3 regions of the Pseudomonas sp. FG29 genome follow, and region 1 is predicted to be linked to each of the others. Evidence: riboswitches for the same ligand, from Rfam matches in the RefSeq annotation. Region 1 holds a riboswitch; each other region holds the start of a gene.
What was found. Region 1 has a riboswitch for cobalamin ahead of cobG (precorrin-3B synthase). Riboswitches for the same ligand answer to the same signal wherever they lie in the genome.

Region 2: it holds a riboswitch for cobalamin, as region 1 does, so the genes downstream of both, cobO (cob(I)yrinic acid a,c-diamide adenosyltransferase) here and cobG (precorrin-3B synthase) in region 1, are expected to answer to the same signal.
Region 3: it holds a riboswitch for cobalamin, as region 1 does, so the genes downstream of both, ACODS1_RS12150 (energy-coupling factor ABC transporter permease) here and cobG (precorrin-3B synthase) in region 1, are expected to answer to the same signal.

Annotation. Positions count from the first base shown of each region.
Region 1 is NZ_JBMDJU010000005.1:26,196-31,326, forward strand. It holds gene ACODS1_RS07895 ((2Fe-2S) ferredoxin domain-containing protein) at 1-316, opposite strand, end outside; gene ACODS1_RS07900 (cobalt-precorrin-6A reductase) at 547-1,266, opposite strand; gene cbiE (precorrin-6y C5,15-methyltransferase (decarboxylating) subunit CbiE) at 1,263-2,465, opposite strand; cobalamin riboswitch at 2,522-2,716, shown strand; gene cobG (precorrin-3B synthase) at 2,809-4,122, shown strand; gene ACODS1_RS07915 (precorrin-8X methylmutase) at 4,115-4,741, shown strand; gene ACODS1_RS07920 (precorrin-2 C(20)-methyltransferase) at 4,738-5,131, shown strand, end outside.
Region 2 is NZ_JBMDJU010000014.1:23,207-28,337, forward strand. It holds gene ACODS1_RS15245 (sensor domain-containing diguanylate cyclase) at 1-1,307, opposite strand, end outside; cobalamin riboswitch at 1,776-1,985, shown strand; gene cobO (cob(I)yrinic acid a,c-diamide adenosyltransferase) at 2,162-2,773, shown strand; gene ACODS1_RS15255 (cobyrinic acid a,c-diamide synthase CobB) at 2,773-4,065, shown strand; gene bluB (5,6-dimethylbenzimidazole synthase) at 4,062-4,715, shown strand; gene cbiB (adenosylcobinamide-phosphate synthase CbiB) at 4,719-5,131, shown strand, end outside.
Region 3 is NZ_JBMDJU010000009.1:125,044-130,174, reverse strand. It holds gene ACODS1_RS12160 (hypothetical protein) at 1-500, opposite strand, end outside; gene amn (AMP nucleosidase) at 604-2,076, opposite strand; gene ACODS1_RS12150 (energy-coupling factor ABC transporter permease) at 2,173-2,856, opposite strand; cobalamin riboswitch at 2,896-3,098, opposite strand; gene ACODS1_RS12145 (acyl-CoA dehydrogenase family protein) at 3,252-4,901, opposite strand; gene ACODS1_RS12140 (TetR/AcrR family transcriptional regulator) at 4,898-5,131, opposite strand, start outside.

The DNA.
Region 1 (5,131 bases):
GCAACGCGCCCAGGCCATCGAGCCAGGTGTCTTGCATGGCGGTGCAAACCACGAATACCTCGCTCCCGTTCCCGCGTTCGGCGATGCACTCGCGCAGCCAGTCGCGGTGCGCAGCATCGGCGCGCGGCTCCAGATCGACCACCAGCAGCGGGCGTGGCGCCTCAATGATGGCCTGCCAGAAGCTGTCCTGCTCGCTGTCATGCAGATGCGCCTCGCCCAGCAGCGTTTCGATACGCTGCTGCAGGCGCTCGGACGATGCACCACGCCCCAGGCCGGGGCCGATAAACAGGATGCGCGCGTAAGGGGCTTGGCTCATGACAGTCTCCAAAACGGGGCGGCAGTCTAGCAGCGCAACGGCAAGCGTAGGGCGGGTGCAACCCGCTAGACCGACATTGGCGGGTTTCACCCGCCCTACAGAAGCAGCGCTTCGCCCCAGGCATCCAACTCGGTGAACTCGCGCGTCACCACTGGCAATGGCAGGCGGCGTGGCGTCAAGCGTAGGGCGGGTGTAACCCGCCGGGCTGACGTTGGCGGGTTTCACCCGCCCTACAGGGGCAGCGCATCGCAGAGGGCGTCCAACTCCGCAAACTCGCGCGTCACCACCGGCAATTCGGGACGACGCAACAGCAGCACCGGCAGGCCCAACTCACGCGCCACCTGCAGCTTCGGCTCGGTGGACGCGCTGCCGCTGTTCTTGCTGATCAGCACGTCGCAGCGGATGCGGGCGAACAGTGCACGCTCCTCGTCCAGGGAGAACGGCCCGCGCGCGCCGATGATCTCGGCGCGCGGCGGTGCCAGCTCGGCCTGCAGGCAGCGCACCGTCCAGTGCTGGTGCTCAGGAATCTCATGCAGATGCGCCAGCGGCTCGCGTCCGGAGGTGAAGAAGGGCCGTTCGAATGGCGCCAATGCGCGGGTCAGTTCATCCCAGCCGTCCACCTCGCGCCAGTCATCCTCCACGCCTGGCTGCCAGCCGGGTCGACGCAGCGCCCAGCAGGGCACGCCGGCGATTTCGGCGGCACGGGCGGCGTTATGGCTGATCTGCGCGGCGTAGGGGTGGGTCAGATCCAGCAGCAGTTCGATGCCTTCGCTGGCGATAAAGGCGACCAGTCCTTCGGCACCACCGAAACCGCCGACGCGCACACGGCAGGCCAGGTCGTCCGGCACGCGTCCCAGACCGGCCAGGCTGTAGACCGTCTCCGGCCCCAGCCGGCGCGCCAGGCGCAGCGCCTCGGTGGTGCCGCCGAGCAGCAGGATCCGCGCACTCATGGCTTGCGCACCGTCAGCAGGGTGATCGGCAGCGCCGCACGCCAGGTGTCGAAACCACCCAGCGGCTGCGCCTGGGCCACGGTCAGACGCAACAGCTCACCGCCGTGCTGCTCGCGAAAACTTACCAGCGCCGCCTCACTCTGAAGGGTCACGGCATTGGCCAGCAGACGCCCGCCCGGCTTGAGCGCAGCCCAGCAGTCATCCAGCACACCGGGCACGGTGACGCCGCCACCGATAAAGATCGCGTCCGGCGCGGGCAGCCCCACCAGCGCCTCGGGCGCATGCCCCGCGACCAGTTGCAGGGCCGGCACACCGAGGGCATCACGGTTATGGCGGATATGCTCCTGGCGCCCCTCGTTGGCCTCGATGGCGATAGCGCGGCAAGCCGGGTGCGCACGCATCCACTCGATGCCGATGGAGCCGCAACCGGCGCCGACATCCCACAGCAGCTCGCCAGGCAGCGGCGCCAGGCGTGCTAGGGTGACGGCGCGGACGTCACGCTTGGTCAGTTGACCATCGTGGCGATAGGCGTCATCGGGCAGGCCACAGGTCGGTGGCAACAATTGCGCCCCGGCATCGGCCAGACATTCCACGGCCAGCAGGTTGAGATCGGCGCCACGCGGCAGGTTCCAGCTTGCGGCCTGGCCATCGAGGCGGCGCTCATCAGGGCCACCAAGGTGCTCCAGCAGGGTCAGACGACTGGCGCCGAAACCACGGGCACGCAGGGCTTCGGCGACCTGAGCGGGCGTGTCGCCATCGGCGCTCAATACCAGCAGGCGCATGCCGGGAAAAAGTTTGCCGTGGAGCATGGCCAGCGGCCGCCCCACCAGCGAAACGACCTCAACCTCCTGCAACGGCCAACCCAGACGCGCGGCCGCCAGGGACACCGAGGACGGCGCGGGTAAAACCAGCAGCTCGTCGGCGGCAACCTGGCGCGCCAGGCTGGCACCGACGCCATAGAACATCGGGTCACCACTGGCCAGCACGCACACCGCCTCCCCACGCCGCGCCAGCAGTGGTTGCAGGTCGAAGGGGCTCGGCCAGGTTTCCCGCTCGCCACTGATGCACGGCGGCAGCAGCGCCAGTTGCCGTGGCGCGCCGACGATGCGAGTCGCCGCCAGAAGGGCGCGGCGCGCGGCCTTGCCGAGACCGGAGTAGCCGTCTTCGCCGATGCCGACCAGGGTCAACCAGGGTTTCATCCAATGTCCTCGCACGGGCCCGACAGAGCGCCTGTCCGCGCTCCGGGCAAAGCGGGCATAATACAGGCTTCGTCGGTGCCCTTGAGTCGATACGACTCCGCAACGGGCCTAAGAGGGAACACGGCTAAACCGTGGCTGCCCCCGCAACTGTAAACAGCGAGTCTGCTGCACCCACGCCACTGGATGTCCGGGAAGGCCGCAACAGACCAAGACCTGTCAGCCAGGAGACCTGCCGACGAACGCTGGTCGCGAGTGCCAACATCGGGCGGGGTGTACCGATGCCATGGAATCCCTTGAGGATTTCGCTGGTTTGGTCGCCGCGTCGTTATCCACAGGTGATCCTTTGCCCGCATCCGTCCGCCCTTCCGCCTGCCCCGGCCTGCTGCGCATCGTGCCTGCGCTGGACGGCGGCATCTGCCGGGTCAAACTGCCCGGCGGCGTGCTGCGCAGCACCCAGGCGCGGGCGATTGCCGAGGCCGCGCTGCACAAGGCCAGCGGCGTACTGGAGCTGACCAACCGCAGCAACCTGCAGATTCGTGGCGTGCTACCCGGCCAGGAAGCACCGCTGATCGATGCCCTGCTCGCTGCCGGGCTCGGCCCGCGCGTAGCCGCCGCCGATGACGTGCGCAACCTGATGCTCAGCCCAGCCGCCGGCCTCGACCCGCAGGCGCGGATGGATGTGCGGCCGCTGGCCAGCCAATTGCTCGACCTGTTGCAGGACACCCCGGCGCTACATGCCCTGTCACCCAAGTTCGCCCTGCAACTGGACGGCGGCGAAGCCCTGGCCATGCGCGAACACCCGCACGACCTGTGGCTGGCCGCCGAGGACAAGCAGCACTTGCTGCTGGGCCTGGCTGGCTGCCCCGGCGACACGCCGCTGGTGCGCATCGAAGCGTCACAAGCGCTCGATGTGGTACGCGAACTCCTGCTGTTGTTCCTCGAACGCGCCACGCCAGAACAATCCCGCATGCGCCATTTGCTGGCGCAGATCACGCCCAGCGAGCTGCTGCAGCAATTGCAGGCACGGCTGGCCTTTGCCCTGCAGCCTGCTGCTAACCCTCGGCAGCCCGCCGTTGTTCACCAGAGTGCGCCGGCAGGAATTTATCCACAGGCGCAGAACGGCCTGTGCATGGTGGTGGCCGGTGCGCAGTTGGGCCGTCTGCATGCCGAACAGCTGCTGACGCTCGCAGAGCTCAGCGAGCGATTGGGCGACAGCGAGCTGCACCTGACACCCTGGCAGGGCGTGCTGCTGGGCAACGTGGCGAAGGAAAGGGCTGACGAATTACTGGCCGCACTGAGCGAACTGGGCCTTCTGACCCAGCTCGACGAACCGCTTCTCGGCCTGGTTGCCTGCACCGGCTCGGCGGCGTGCGCGCGCGGCCTGGCCGACAGCAAGCACCACGCCCTGCATCTGGCCGAGCTGCTGCGCGCAAACGGCGCGCGCCCACAGTTGCACTTAAGCGCCTGTCCGCGCAGTTGCGCCAGCGCTCGCGTGCAGCCCTACACCCTTTTGGCCAGCACGCCCGACCACTACCAGCTCTATCAACGCACGCCCGAGGCGCCCGGTTTCGGCCGTCTGCTGGTGCCGGCCATGACCATCGACGAGGCCGGCGCCTGGTTCGCCCGCCAACACCCCGCAGGAAAACCCGATGCTTGATTACATCCGCGACGGCCAGGAAATCTACCGCCGCTCCTTCGCCACCATCCGCGCCGAGGCCAACCTCGACGGCATCCCAGCCGACCTGGAAAAACTCGCCGTGCGGGTGATCCACGCCTGCGGCATGGTCGACGTGGTCGAGGATCTGCGCTTCTCACCCGGTGCCGGCGCCGCTGGCCGAGCAGCGCTGCTGGCTGGTGCGCCGATTCTCTGCGATGCGCGCATGGTCGCCGAGGGCATCACCCGCCCGCGCCTGCCGGCGAACAACGAGGTGATCTGCACCCTGCACGACGCCGGCGTACCGGAGCTGGCCCGCGAAGTCGGCAACACCCGCTCGGCGGTGGCTCTGGAGCATTGGCGCGAGCATCTGGAGGGCAGCGTGGTGGTGATCGGCAACGCGCCCACCGCCCTGTTCTACCTGCTGGAAATGCTCGATGCCGGGGCACCCAAGCCGGCATTGATCATCGGCATGCCGGTGGGCTTTATCGGCGCGGCGGAATCCAAGGATGCGCTGGCCGCAGACAGCCGTGGCGTGCCCTACGTGATCGTGCGTGGCCGCCGTGGCGGCAGCGCAATGGCGGTGGCAGCGGTCAACGCCCTCGCCTCGGAGGTGGAATGATGGCTGGCCGTCTGCTCGGCCTCGGCGTCGGCCCTGGCGACCCCGAGCTGCTCACCCTCAAGGCCCTGCGCCTGCTCAAATCCGCCCCCGTGGTGGCCTATTTCGTAGCCAAGGCCAAGCATAACGCCGGCCACGGTGGTAATGCCTTCGGCATCATCGAGGCGCACCTGAGCGATGCCCAGCAGCGTCTGCCATTGGTCTATCCGGTAACCACCGAGAAACTCGCCCCGCCGCTGTCCTACGAAGATGTGATCGCCGACTTCTACGACACCTGCGCCGAGCAGATCGCCCAGTTGCTCGATGCCGGCCAGGACGTGGCGGTGATCTGCGAGGGCGACCCGTTCTTCTACGGCTCCTACATGTACCTGCACGACCGCCTGGCCGAGCGCT
Region 2 (5,131 bases), on a different contig from region 1:
GTCTGCTGGTCGCCATGCTGCAACGGCGTGCGTGCCAGCTCCTGCTGGATGCGTTCGGCGAAGCGCAGGGCGGCATCGAGATCCGCATCGCACAGCACGACCGCGAACTCTTCTCCGCCGATACGGCCCGCGGCGTCGGTCTTGCGCAGGTGGGCACGGATCACGTCGGCGAAATGGCGTAGCGCCTGGTCGCCCACCGAATGGCCCCAGCTGTCGTTGATTACCTTGAAGTGATCCAGATCGAACATCAGCAGCGTGGCATTGCGGATGATCGAGCGTCTTAGTCGCGCCAGTTCCGCGTCGAGCTGACGGATGAAATGGCGGCGGTTGGAGAGTTGGGTCAGCGAGTCCGTCGTTGCCAGAACATTGAGCTCGACCTCGAAGTTCTTGCGTTCGGTGATGTCGGTGATGAAGCCATGCCAGAGCACGCTGCCGTCGTCCTGGGGAGTCGGTCTGGCCGCGCCTTGGCACCAGGTATGGCTGCCATCGCTGCGGCAGACCCGATATTCCAGGCGCCAGGGCGTGAGGTTGCGGGTCGCGCTTTCCAGCGATCCCATGTAAAGCCCAAGATCATCCGGGTGCAGCAATTGCCGCAGGCGCTGCGGGTTGGCCTGCAACTCGGCCGGGGAGACACCGTAAATCTCCTGTGAACCGGCGCTGATGTAGGTGAACTGGCCGCTGCCATCTGCCTGGGCATGGAACTGGAAGACCATGCCGGGGATTTCATTGCTCAGTGCGCTCATCAGTTCGGCCGTCTGCTCGAGCTGCTCGGCCATGTTGCGCAGCGCGCTGATGTCGGTCGTGGTGCCGACCATGCGCAGTGCCTTGCCGCTGCGGTCGCGTTCCACCACCTTGCCACGGCTGCGCACCCAGAGGTAATGACCGTCGCGGTGACGGATGCGGTGCTCGACCTCGTAGGCTTCGGTACGTTGTTCCAGGTGGTCGATTATGGTGGCCTGAACGCGGGCGAGATCGTCCGGATGGATGCGTTTGTAGCTGTCGTGAATGTCGTCGCCGATTTCATGCTCGGCATAGCCGATCAACGCCTTCCAGCGTGGCGAGTAGTGAATGCGATCCTTGTTCAGGTCGCGATCCCAGATGCCGGTGTTACTGCCGTCGATGGCGAGCGCCATGCGTTGTTCCCGGCGCATCAGGGCTTGCTGTTCCCAGGTGATTGTCAGCAGCGTGTCGAGGCTGCTGACGATATCGCTCAGTGCCTCGCTGCCATCGGGCGTTTGCGCGCGCTCGTGGAAAAGGCACAGCAAAGCCTTGCCGGCCGCCAGCGGGAGCAGGCTCAGGGCCTGCACGGAATCTGGCGGATCCATCCCGAGCTGACGGGCGATCGCTTGCCGATCTACGAGATGTCGTGCGGTTTCGGGCCACTGCCCTGGGTGCTGGGCGGGCGTATCGGCAAGTGGCTGTCCGCTGAACGCGACGACGTGAGCCTGATGCGGAGCTTTCTCCAGCACGAGCGCCGTGGAGGCATGCGTGTGCGTACAGGCGAGCCGCAGCAGTGGCAAGCAGGCTTGCGCAAGAGGTGAATGCGACCCGTTGAAGGCAAACGTGAACAGCATTGGGACTCCACGTTCGTGAAAATGGGTGGCGCGAATAGGGGTTCAGGATTTGGTGCGAGCGGAATCTGCCGTCGCGCGCAGGCTTTGAGTTCGGTTATGGGCATTAGTTTAGGCGCGAGGGCGCATTGTGCCATTAATCCGGGTGCATGGGCGGAGACGGCGCAGCGCCGAAGATTGACGCGCAGCCCTGCCAGCCTCTACCCTGCGCGCCTTGCTTCAGGTGCCCCGCGTCGCTGTAACCGGCGACCGAGGGGTGAAACAGGGAAGCCGGTGCGCATGCCGGCGCTGCCCCCGCAACGGTAGGTGAGTCAAACGCCGCTTCAGGCCACTGTGCAAGGCACGGGAAGGCGCGGCGGGGCGCCATTGGCGTCGCTCACGAGCCCGGAGACCGGCCTGTCGCAGTTTCATGGCATCGCGGAGGGCGCTGTCCGGCTTACGCCCCGGTTCAACCGGGGCGTTCGTGTTTGCGTCTTCCGCCTGCCTGACCAGCCACCAGCGCCTGGAGACGTCGCGTGCACTCGCATGCTTCCTCACCATCGTCGCACCTTCGAATGACGGTGCCGGCGCCTGATGTACGGGAACACAGCATGAGCGAATCCGCCGAACGCGATGCCCGCCACAAGGCGCGCATGCAGCGCAAGAAAGCCCTGATCGACGAGAAGATTGCCCAGGCCCAGGATGAATATGGCCTGTTGCTGGTGCATAGCGGCAATGGCAAGGGCAAGAGCAGCAGCGCCTTCGGTATGGTCGCGCGCGCCCTCGGTCACGGCATCAAGGTTGGTGTGGTGCAGTTCATCAAGGGCGCGGCCAGCACCGGCGAAGAAACCTTCTTTCGCCGCTTCCCCGAGGAAGTCAGCTATCACGTGATGGGCGAGGGCTTCACCTGGGAAACCCAGGATCGCCAGCGCGACATCGCCAAGGCGCAGGAGGCCTGGGCCGTGGCCCGGCGCCTGCTCAGCGATGAATCCGTTGGCCTGGTGGTGCTGGATGAGCTGAACATCGCCCTCAAGCACGGCTATCTCGAACTGGACGCGGTGCTGGCCGATATCGAGGCTCGGCCACTGCTGCAGCACGTGGTGGTGACCGGCCGGGGCGCCTTGCCGGGGATGATCGAGGCGGCCGATACGGTTACCGAGATGAGCCTGGTCAAGCATGCCTTCAAATCCGGGGTGAAGGCGCAAAAGGGCATCGAATTCTGATGACGACACGTCACTGCCCGGCGCTGCTGATCGCCGCGCCGGCGTCCGGCCAGGGCAAGACCACCGTTACCGCAGCGCTGGCGCGCCTGCACACCCGGCAGGGGCGCAAGGTGCGGGTGTTCAAATGCGGCCCGGACTTTCTCGACCCGATGATCCACGCCCGTGCCAGCGGCGCGCCGGTGTATCAGCTCGACCTGGCCATGGTCGGCGAGGCGGAGAGCCGTCGTCTGCTGTGGCAGGCCGCTGGCGAGGCCGATCTGATTCTGATCGAAGGGGTGATGGGCCTGTTCGACGGCAAACCCTCGGCCGCCGACTTGGCGCGCCACTTCGGTGTGCCGGTGCTGGGGGTTATCGATGGTGCGGCGATGGCGCAGACCTTCGGTGCGCTGGCCCATGGCCTGGCCACCTTCCAGCCGGATCTGCCCTTTGCCGGGGTGCTCGGCAACCGCGTTGCTAGTAGCCGCCATGGCGATATCCTGCGGGATGCCCTGCCGCCTAGCATTCGCTGGTTCGGCGCCTTGCCGCGCAGCGCCGCAGTGGAGTTGCCCAGCCGCCATCTGGGCCTGGTGCAGGCGGGCGAGTTGACGGATCTGGATGCGCGCCTGGACGCTGCTGCCGATGCACTGGCTGCCAGTGCTGATGTCGATCTGCCGCCGGCGGTAAGTTTTGCCGCGCCGCAGATCGACGAGCCTGCGCCCCTGTTGAACGGTGTGCGCATCGGCGTGGCGCGCGATGCCGCGTTCGCCTTCCTGTATCAGGCCAACCTCGACCTGCTGCAGGCGCTCGGCGCCGAGCTGTGCTACTTCTCGCCGCTGGCCGATAGCGAGCTGCCCGAGGTGGACAGCCTTTACCTGCCCGGCGGCTATCCCGAGCTGTACCTGGCCGAGCTGGAAGCCAATCAGGCCATGGCGGCGGCGATCCATGCCCATCATCAGGCCGGCAAGCCGTTGCTCGCCGAATGTGGCGGCATGCTCTATCTGCTGGACGAGTTACGGGACAAACAAGGAGCCAGCGGGCGCATGCTCGGTCTGCTGGTCGGCAGCGCCGCCTTGCAACCGCGCCTGACCGCGCTGGCTCTGCAGGCGGTGACGCTGCCGGAAGGCGAGCTGCGCGGGCATAGCTACCATCATTCGCGCCTGGACAGCCCGCTCGAACCGCTGGCGCTCGGTCGCTGCCCGAACGGCAAGCCGGTGGCCGAAGCGGTCTATCGTCTCGGCCGGCTGACCGCCAGCTACATCCACTTCTATTTACCGTCCAACCCGGAGGCGGCCGCCGCGCTGCTGCGCCCATGAGCGAGCACGCGTTCAGCCCCGAGGAGCGCGCGGCGGTGTACCGCGCCATCGCCGAGCGTCGCGATATGCGTCATTTCGCCGGTGGCGAGGTGCCGCCCGAGGTTCTGGCGCGTCTGCTCGAAGCGGCGCACCACGCGCCCAGCGTTGGGTTGATGCAGCCCTGGCGCTTTTTGCGTATCAGCGATCCGCAACTGCGTGAGGCGGCTCATGCGTTGGTGGAGGCCGAGCGGGTGCGTACCGCCGAAGCCCTGGGCGAGCGCAGCGACGCGTTCATGCGCCTGAAGGTCGAGGGTATTCGTGACTGCGCCGAGCTGCTGGCCGTGGCGCTGATGGACGGGCGCGAAGCGCATATCTTCGGCCGACGCACGCTGCCGGAAATGGATATGGCCTCGGTCGCCTGCGCCATTCAGAATCTGTGGCTGGCCGCGCGTGCCGAAGGGCTGGGGCTGGGCTGGGTGTCGTTGTTCGACCCAGAGGCGCTGGCCGAGTTGCTGGGCATGCCGGCAGGCAGCAAACCGGTGGCGCTGCTGTGCCTGGGGCCGGTGCAGGCCTTCTATGAGAAGCCCATGCTGGTGGAAGAGGGCTGGGCCACGCCGCGCCCACTGAGCGAGTTGCTGTTCGAGAATCGATGGGGAGAGCAGGGTGACTGAACGATGAGCCTGGCGCTGATCACCTGTGCCGGCGTGGCACTGGATGCCGTGTTGGGCGAGCCGCGCCGTGCGCATCCGCTAGTGGCCTTCGGGCGTCTGGCCGAGCGTCTGGAGCAACGTTTCAACCCGTCCGGTGGCGGCTGGCGCAGCCATGGCGTGACTGCCTGGTGCCTGGCGGTGTTGCCGCTGACCCTGCTGACCTGGCTGCTGGCGCATATCAGCGGGCTGAGCTGGGCGGTGGAAATCTTTGCCCTGTACTTCGCCCTTGGCCTGCGCAGCCTCTACGAGCACGCGCAACCGGTGGCGCAGGCGTTGCGCCTGGGCGATCTGCAACTGGCGCGCGAGCGCGTCGGCTGGATGGTCAGCCGCAATACGGCAGCGTTGGACGCCACCGGGGTGGCCCGCGCCGGTACCGA
Region 3 (5,131 bases), on a different contig from region 1:
TCGAACAGGTCGAAGGCAATGCGCTCGGCAGTCGAGGCATCGGCACGGGCCTCGGCCTCCAGCAGCCGTTCGCTGCGCAGGTAGTCCAGCGCCAACTGGTTGAGCACCTCCTGCACGCTGGCATCGCGCACCGCCAGGGCGCCCTGTTGGCCCTGTGCCTCGACATAAGCCTGGAAATCACTCCAGACGCCATCAGCAAGCTCCTGCACCACGGGGGCGTAGCTGTCGAGATGGCGATTGATCTGCTGCTGGCTGCCATACAGCAATCCGCCCTGGAAACCGAGAAACCCTCCGGCCAGCGGCAACAGCAGAAAGTAGAGTTTGAGCAGCCAATGGTGCCAGCGGTTATTGCGCGCCAGCCAGCCCAATCGGTGCAGCTTTAGCGCCAGCAACAGACCCGCAACCGCACCAAGCGACAGGGCCAGGCCGGTGTAGAGGAAAAGACTGAAGAAGCTGCAGGGTTCCCACAGCGCCGTGAGCAGCAGACGTGCCTGTTCCATGTGTATCGCCTCGTTCGTCCATGATGCAGGCGAGTCTAAAGCAGAGCGCGGGCAAGCGCCGCCAGGGCGTGGCCAGACTGTGCGTCAGGCCACGCCCTGCTTATCAACGGAACGGCGGCTCGTCGAAGCTACGCAGCTTGCGCGAGTGCAGCGAGTCGAGCTGGCTGCGCATCAGCTCTAGGGCGGCGATGCCGATATGCAGGTGCTGGGTCACCGCGCGCTCGTAGAAGGCGCCCGCCGCACCGGGCAGCTTGATCTCGCTGTGCAGGGGTTTGTCGGACACGCACAGCAGCGTGCCGTAGGGCACCCGCAGGCGATAGCCTTGCGCAGCAATGGTGCCGCTTTCCATGTCCACCGCCACCGCGCGCGACAGGTTGATCAGCGGGCGTTCCTGGGCCCAGCGCAGTTCCCAGTTGCGATCGTCATAGGTCAGTACGGTGCCGGTGCGCAGGCGCTTCTTCAGCTCATCGCCCTGCTCGCCCGTCACCTGCTTGGCCGCCTCCTGCAGCGCCTGCTGCACTTCGGCCAGCGCCGGCAGCGGGATGTGCGGTGGCAGCACGCGGTCGAGGATGCCGTCGCGGCGCATGTAGGCGTGGGCCAGCACGTAATCGCCGATGGTCTGCGACTGACGCAGGCCGCCACAGTGGCCGATCATCAACCAGCAGTGCGGGCGCAGCACGGCCAGGTGGTCAGTGATGTTCTTGGCGTTGGACGGGCCGACGCCGATGTTCACCAGCGTCACGCCATGGCCATCTTCGGCCTGCAGGTGGTAGGCCGGCATCTGGTAGCGGTGCCAGACCACGTTCTCGATGATCGCCTGCATCTCGCCTTCGTTCATGCCGCGCTCGATCACCACATTGCCGGGCAGCACCATGCGGGTGAAACGCGAGTCGCCCACCAGCATATCCAGGCCATGGCGGATGAACTGGTCGACGTAACGGTGGTAGTTGGTCAGCAGAATCCAGGGCTGCACATGGCGCCAGTCGCTGCCGGTGTAGTGCTGGATGCGCTTGAGCGAGAAGTCGGTACGCGCCGCGTCGAACAGCGCCAGCGGCAGCGGGTCGATGTTCTCCCAGTCGTACAGGCCATCGGCGGTGCCATCGGTGGCGGCGGACAGGTCGGTGCTGGGGAACACCCGCGCCAGCTCGGCGGCAGTCACGCCACTGCCGGCCAGCTCATCGCCGCCCTCAACCACGTAAGGGTAGGGAATGTTCTGCTGGCTGCGGCCGACCTCCACCCGCACGGTAAAGTCGTTCATCAATGGGCGCAGCTGCTCCAGCAGGTATTTGCGGAAGGCCGCCGGCTGGGTCACGGTGATCGCGTAGGTGCCTGGGATCTGCACCTTGGCGTAGGCGCGCACGGTGGTCGGCACCTCGCCCTGGCACAGGTAGGTCAGGCGCAGTTCGGGGTAGCGGAACAGGCAGTGCTCGCTGGCATCCGGGCGGATGCGCTCCTTGAGGTAACGCTTGAGCGCGTGGCTCAGGGCACCGGTGGCTTCCTGGTGCAGCGCAGCAAGGCGGTCGACCGCCTCTTCAGGGGTATGGGCAACGATGAAATCATCGGAACAGGCTTTCACAGGCGTCTTCCTGGCTGAACGAACGCCCCTATCTTGCCTGTAACCTCATGGCAAAACATAGCGCGGCGACCGAACCAGTGGCCGCCGCACTTTGCATCAGACGGCTGCCTGATGCAGTCGCACGTTGAACAGCGGGCCTCGGCTGAAACGCGCCAGCGCCTTGGCACCAGCCAGCCCCCCCAGGTCGATCAGCGGCTCGACCAGAATCACGCTCATATAAGCCAGGCCGAAGCTGCCCACCGCGGCCAGGTTATCGCTGGTAAAGCCATGGCCGTAGAAGGCCCAGAAGCCGACCCAGGCAACAATGCCGCCCTGATAGGCGGTCGACAGCGCCAGCGCCTGCTTGTAGGACAGGTCGACGTAGGCGGTACCGGGCGCAACGATACGTTTGGCCAGCACACTGATGGCCCACAGCGGCACCAGCAACGTGGTGACGTTCATGCCGTACTGCGGCAGGTCGAATGGGGCGAACAACAGCCCTTGCAGCAGCAGGCCAGCGGCCAGACCGACGGCCGTGGCACCGGCGCCGAACAGCAGGAGCAAGGTGGAGCCGAGGATCAGGTGCACCTCGGAAACGCCAACCGCATGGTGCGGCAATACCTCGAAGAAGCAGAACACCAGCGCCGTGGTCAGCAGGCTGCGCAGCGCCAGGGCGGTCGCCCCGCCGTTGTCGCGGATGGCATCGCGCGCCAGTTTGGCGGTCAGCCCGAAGGCACCGACTGCGGTTGCGTAGCTGAGGAAGATCTTGGCGCCTTCGACGACACCGGGTTCGATATGCATGCAAGTTCCTTGGCCGCGCCCACCGCGCGACGAGTTGGAGGATCGATGGATTCGATGGCAGGTCTCCTGGCTCACGGCTTGGCACTTCGCCCGCCTTCCCGACCGGAGTCAGTGGCATGAGGGCATCGTTCGCCGCTTACAGTTGCGGGGGCAGCCAGGGCATTGGCGAGACTCGCCGCACCCTGTTCCCTTTTCATCCGCGTCACGTACGTGCACGCAGAACCATCGGCCGCCAGATTACTCGCCTACTGGGCTAAAAAACAGCGCGCCGGGCTGGCACGCTTGACTCATCCCTGTTGGCGCGGGGAGCACGTTTAGTACGACCAACTATCCCAAAGGGAAAAATCAGCCGCTAAAAATCCACCAACTGTTCCTTGTTAAAGATCGCTCAAGAATCAAAGCAGATTCGGCGTGCTACGCGCCAGCAACGCCTCGACGTCGACACCTCGCGGCAGAGTGCCGTAGACCCGTCCACGGCCTTCCAGGCGGCTGGCGATAAAGGCATCGGAGACGGTGGCGTTGCCTGCCTCCAGCAGCAGCTTGGCCTGCAGGGCCACGGCCATATCTTCGGTGAGTTGGCGGGCGCGGTACTGGATATCGGCGGTATCGGCAAAATCGGCTTTAAGGCGCTGGATATGCGCCTTGAGGCGGGCATCGCCGTGGCCATCGCCCAACTCATCGAACAGTGCATCGAGAACGCCCGGCTCCTTGGACAGAGCACGCAGCACGTCCAGGCATTGCACGTTGCCGGAGCCTTCCCAGATCGAGTTGACCGGCGCCTCGCGGTACAGGCGCGGCAGGATGGTTTCCTCGACGTAACCGGCACCGCCCATGCACTCGCTGGCCTCGTAGATCATTTCCGGGGCGCGCTTGCAGATCCAGTATTTGCCCACGGCGGTGACCAGGCGGGCGAACTTGTCTTCCTGCGCATCATGCTGGTGATCGAGCGCGCGGCCCATGCGCATGCAAAGCGCCAGCGCGGCTTCGCTCTCCAGCGCCAGGTCGGCGAGCACGTTCTGCATCAGTGGCTGGTCGGCGAGCCGCTTGCCGCCCACCTGACGGTGCGCGCAGTGGTGCGCGGCCTGGGTCAGGGCCTGGCGCATCAGGCTGCTGGAGCCGACCATGCAGTCGAAGCGGGTCATGGCCACCATCTCGATGATGGTCGGCACGCCGCGCCCTTCCTCGCCGAGCATCCAGGCAAAGGCGCCACGGTATTCCACCTCGCTGGAGGCGTTGGCCCAGTTGCCCAGCTTGTTCTTCAGGCGCTGGATGTAGAACTGGTTGCGCGTGCCGTCCGGACGATGACGCGGCAGCAGAAAGCACGACAGGCCCTTGTCGGTGTAGGCCAGGGTGAGGAAGGCGTCGCACATCGGCGCCGAGCAGAACCATTTGTGGCCGACCAGCTCGTAGCCCTGCCCCGGCCCGCCAAGACCGATGGCGTAGGCGCGGGTGGTGTTGGCACGCACGTCGGTGCCGCCCTGCTTCTCGGTCATGGCCATGCCGATGGTGACGCCGGTTTTCTGCTCCATCGGCAGGTTGCTCGGATCGTACTCGGTGGACAGGATCTTCGGCAGCCACTGTTCGGCCACGTTGGGCTGCAGACGAATGGCCGGCACGGCGGCAAAGGTCATGGTCAGCGGGCAGCCACTGGCGGCCTCGGCCTGGCTGTGCAGGTAGGTCAGGCCGGCACGGGCGACATGCGCGCCGGCACGCGGATCGGCCCAGGGCAACGAAGGCAGACCATGCTCGACCGCCGTGCGCATCAGTTCGTGATAGGCCGGATGGAACTCCACCAGGTCGATGCGGTTACCGTAGCGATCATGACTCTTGAACACCGGTTTGTTCTCGTTAGCGAGAAAGCCGGCCTGCATCAGCGTGCCACCGGCCAATGCGCCGTAGGCACTCAGGCGCTCGTCGGCCCAGGCCCCGTCATAACGACGAGTCCACTCCTGCAATGGCAGGTCGAGCCGATAGAGGTTAGCGCCGTCCAGGCTCGGCACCTGGTTGAACACATCATGAGTTTCGGCGTGCAGGCTGGGTTTCATCGCGTGGAGTCCTCGGCGCCGACGGCGCGCAGGCAGAAGGTGGCAAGGCTGGCACTGACCTGATCCAGAGTGAGGCCGACATGTCCGGCTTCGCGCGCCGCCCGGGCGGGTGGCGACAGCGGCCCGATCAAGGCTTCGGCGATGGCGCCGACCAGGCAGGCGGCGGTGAGGCCGAGTTGCTCGATGCGAAACTCGCCAGCACGAACGCCCTCGCCGAGCAGATCGACGAA